One region of the Shewanella violacea DSS12 genome, then DNA from elsewhere that is predicted to be linked to it. Evidence: predicted binding sites of a transcription regulator. Region 1 holds the regulator's gene; the other holds the start of a gene.
The links. The regulator sigma-54, encoded in region 1, starts transcription at its own class of promoters, with help from an activator protein. The targets are predictions, from matches to a motif close to GTTGGCACGNNNNTNGNNT.
Positions count from the first base shown of each region.

Region 2: the regulator sigma-54 is predicted to act here: its motif matches at 936-954, upstream of SVI_RS03615 (P-II family nitrogen regulator).

Region 1 is NC_014012.1:481,189-483,607, reverse strand. It holds gene lptB (LPS export ABC transporter ATP-binding protein) at 1-354, shown strand, start outside; gene SVI_RS01925 (RNA polymerase factor sigma-54) at 506-1,984, shown strand; gene hpf (ribosome hibernation promoting factor) at 2,210-2,419, shown strand, end outside.
Region 2 is NC_014012.1:899,782-902,200, reverse strand. It holds gene SVI_RS03620 (ammonium transporter) at 1-540, opposite strand, end outside; gene SVI_RS03615 (P-II family nitrogen regulator) at 553-891, opposite strand; gene narQ (nitrate/nitrite two-component system sensor histidine kinase NarQ) at 1,481-2,419, shown strand, end outside.

The sequences.
Region 1 (2,419 bases):
TTTAATATTACTCACATCCGAGATAGCCAAGGCATGGCGCTCTCGGGGGGCGAACGCAGACGCGTCGAGATAGCCAGAGCCTTAGCAGCCAACCCTAAGTTTATTCTCCTGGATGAACCTTTTGCAGGTGTCGACCCAATCTCGGTTATCGACATTAAAAAAATTATCCAGCAGCTTAAGAGCCGTGGTTTAGGTGTACTGATCACCGACCATAATGTGCGTGAAACCTTAGACGTATGTGAACGAGCTTACATAGTCAGTCACGGAAATTTAATCGCTGAAGGTACACCCGCCGAAATCATGGACAATCAGCAAGTAAGAGCTGTGTACTTAGGTGAACAATTCAAGCTATAGTTAATCAAGAGGCTTATTCTTAACGCGTATTAAGGGATGAGTCACTACAGATACTCGGCTACCTAGCCTAAAATTCAGGGGCTCAGAGAAGCCCCAAACAAGTCCAAGCAGGCTGTCTCATTTTATAATTACATGAAGGGAATAGCGGTAAATGAAAGCGTCACTCCAGCTTAAAATGGGTCAGCAGTTAACCATGACACCACAACTGCAGCAGGCTATACGTCTATTGCAATTATCGTCGCTGGAACTGCAACAAGAAATCCAACAAGCGTTAGACTCCAACCCTTTACTCGAACTAGATGAAGAGCAAGTTGATCCCCCAGTCAATGGCGAAGACAAGACCGTAGACACTGAAGACTTTAGTGCCACTGCAGAGAGCGATGGCCCAATTGACAACTCAGCGGTTGAAACCTCCGAGGCGATAACCCGAGATTCTATGCCCGAAGAGCTCCCCATGGACACCACTTGGGACGAGGTCTATACCGCATCGCCTAACTCAACTTCCGGTGCCATGCGCGACGACGATATGCCCTTCCAGGGGGAGACCAGCGAAGGTTTGTATGAGCATCTCGAATGGCAGAAGAATCTAACACCGTTTTCTGATAACGATCTCGCCATAGCAACGGCCATCATTGAGGCCATAGATGAGAGAGGCTATCTCACCCAGAGCATTGAAGATATTCTCGAAGCCATGGGAGATCCTGAAATTGAACAGGATGAAATTGAAGCCGTACTTAAACGCATCCAACACTTCGATCCTATCGGTATCGCAGCCAGAGATCTCAGTGAATGCCTCTTGATCCAACTGGCACAATACGCTGACACGACTCCACATATAGATAACGCCAGGATCCTGATCAGAGACCATCTGGATCTGATCGCCGGACGAGATTTTCGCCTGCTAATGCGCAAGACTAAGCTCAAGGAAGATGCTCTTAGAGATGCCATAGAGTTAATCCAGACGCTTAACCCCCGTCCTGGATTGGCCGTTACCCCGGGCAAGGATGAATATGTCATCCCTGACGTCACAGTGACTAAGAAGAAAGGTCGCTGGATGGTCGAATTAAATCCAGACAACATGCCGAAGATCAGTGTAAATCAACATTATGCATCTATGGCAAAAAGTACAAAGAGTCAAGCAGATAGCCAGTTTATTCGTGGGCATCTGCAAGAGGCTAAATGGTTTATCAAGAGCTTAGAGAGCCGCAACGAGACCTTACTGAAAGTCTCAAAATGTATCGTGAAATTCCAACAGGGTTTCTTCGAGTTCGGTGAAGAAGCAATGAAACCTATGGTACTTAACGACATAGCCGAAGCCGTTGAGATGCACGAATCCACCATATCCCGCGTCACTACACAGAAATATATGCATACCCCAAGGGGCATATTTGAGCTGAAATACTTTTTTTCAAGCCATGTAGCTACCGATGATGGTGGGGAGTGTTCATCTACCGCGATTCGTGCTTTCATAAAGAAGCTGGTCGCCGCCGAAAACCAACAGAAACCACTCAGCGACAGTAAGATGGCCTTGTTATTAGCGGATCAGGGCATTAAGGTTGCGAGACGCACCATAGCTAAGTATCGTGAAGCTATGTTGATTCCACCATCGAATCAACGTAAGAGTTTGTAGAATAAGGAATAAAGGAATAAAGGTCATAGCCTAACTAGGGGAACCTAGTTTAAGTGACGGCCTGATTAACGCTTATTGTAAGTGCTAATCACCAGAAGCGGCCTGTAGTCGATATTAGTTAGGCTCAACTCCTGGTAAAACAGGGAATTATGTTGTGAGTTAAATCCCGAAAGATTTACCTATCATCAACTTAAGAGTTAAATCGGAAACTGGAGGAGTATTTCTATGCACATAAACCTAACTGGACACCATATAGAGATCACGACATCGCTAAGACATTATGTCGAAGAAAAGTTCACTAAGCTTGAACGACATTTCGATCAGATCAATAATGTGCACGTTATTTTAAATGTTCAAAAAATGCAGCAAAAAGCCGAAGCTAAACTCCACCTTGCCGGTGGTGAGGTTTTCGCCATGTCAGAGAATGCTGACATG
Region 2 (2,419 bases), 420 kb from region 1:
AGCCGCACCAGCCATATGAACGATACCACTACCGGCGAAATCGACAAATCCTGCCTCAGACAAGAAGCCACCACCCCAGGTCCAATACCCCTCAACTGGATAAATAAAGGCTGTCATTACCACAGAAAAGGCTAGGAAGGCCCACAGTTTCATGCGCTCGGCTACCGCACCGGAAACGATGGACATAGCCGTGGCAACAAACACCACCTGGAAAAAGAAATCAGACTCCAGCGCATGATCCGCATCACTGGCCTGACTGCCAATAAATGTACCTATAGAAGGTAACCAGCCACCTTCAGCATTATCGACATACATGATGTTATATCCTAGGATCAGATACATCACACAGGCAATCGAATACAGGCACACATTCTTGGTTAGAATTTCTGTGGTGTTTTTGGAGCGCACCAGTCCGGCCTCCAGCATGGCAAAACCAGCTGCCATCCACATGACTAAGGCACCAGAAATTAAGAAATAAAAGGTATCCAGAGCGAACCTTAATTCAGAAACCGTCACCCCTAATTTTGCTAAATCTTCCATCACGCTTCTCCCTTATAATGCTTCGCTATCGGTCTCGCCCGTACGGATACGGATAACCTGTTCTAGGTCGGTGACAAATATTTTGCCATCTCCAATCTTGCCAGTACGAGCAGCATTGGTAATAGATTCAATTAACAACTCAAGGTTTTCGGCCTTAGTCGCAATGTCTAATTTAACCTTAGGAAGAAAGTCCACCTGATACTCGGCGCCTCGATACAGCTCGGTATGGCCTTTCTGACGACCGAAACCTTTAACTTCAGTGACTGTCATCCCCTCTATACCCACTCCAGCGATGGCTTCGCGGACATCGTCCAATTTGAACGGTTTAATGATAGCGCTGACCAGTTTCATTCTGACCTCCAAGGTATTTTGGTTATTTATTTCTAATATTAACTATTCAATCATCAGGCCAAGTAAACAAGTCATTAACTTTTAATAACTTAGGGTAACCAACGGGAGTCAATCAGAATATAAATGCACCAAACAAGGGCAAGTATTCACACGCCGCACAAATATAGCGCACGTAAATCATTGGCTTGGTAATGGCTCTTGCCTGTGTGCAGCTGGAGTTGAATTGGTCCTAAGGCATAGAGAAAAATGCTATGTCATGGTCAGAATGTAGGGGGTCTCTCGTTCGAGCCACAAGATAAGATCGAAGCAGTAAGATTAAAACATTGTCACAACAGGCTTAATTTCAGTTTTATAGCGGCAGGCATACTGTTTAATGGGTTTATCTTTTATAAAGCGAGTCATCTCTCTGGTAAAAGTGAGTCCCTTGATACATACCCGCCCCCTAAGTCGGTATACTGATAAGAAGTTTACGATAGTTCGAAATGTAAACCTGTGGTTATTCACATTTCTACCTTCTGCTTAGCAGGATAAAGGAGGTGAAGACGGACATGGATAGACTAATCAAAGCAATTTAGCGAGTTTTAATCTAATGAAAAAAGGCAGTTTAACCTCGACTATTTTAGGTCTAATGTTAACTTTAATCTTAGTATCGAGCGGCTTGGCAACTTTCGCCATCATCAACTTATCCTACAGTCTTGGAGATGCCAGAGCCATCAACGCATCAGGCTCATTGCGGATGCAGAGCTATCGTTTGATGCTAAATCAAAACACGAATCGCGAAGATACCATGGAAAAAATAGAGGAATTTGAAAAGACGCTCTATTCTGATGACCTTAAACGTTCACTTGACTGGGAAACTCCTGCCAAGCTCGAAGCACAATATCTGCTGGTTATTCATAAGTGGAAGGTGATGAGATCTTATATCGAAGCAGAAAATCCCCCCCTCTATGCCGCCGCACTGAAAGACTTTGTCGATACTATCGATCTGCTGGTGCTGGAAACTGAGCACTACGCCGCATTTAAATTAAAATTGTTAGCCGTGAGCCAAATTATCGGCCTTAGCTTAATGTTGTTTATCGCTTTTCTAGCAGTTCGTTTCACCAAGCGAAGAGTCGTCGCCCCCCTCAAGCAGTTAATGGAATCGGCCAATACCATCTCCAAAGGAAACTTTGATGTTGAGATGCCTAAAACTGAGTATATTGAACTGAGTGCCTTAAGCAGTGCTTTCGAATCTACGGCGAAGGAAATATCAACCCTCTACCGAGACTTAGAGGGCCAGGTAAAGGACAAGACCTTAGCTCTGACCCGCAGCAATAATGAACTGACTCTGCTCTACGATAGCTTGGTCATGCTACATTCCCGTAAGCTCGAAATTAGCAGCTTGAAAGCCGCACTCAATCAGCTAAGAACTCATGAACCCGATACATTCCTTCGCCTGGTTATAGTCCAAGATAATGATGAAGAATTAGTCATAGAAGCCGATGGCGGCTGGCCCCAACAACACAATAGCCAGACACATTTCCCGCTT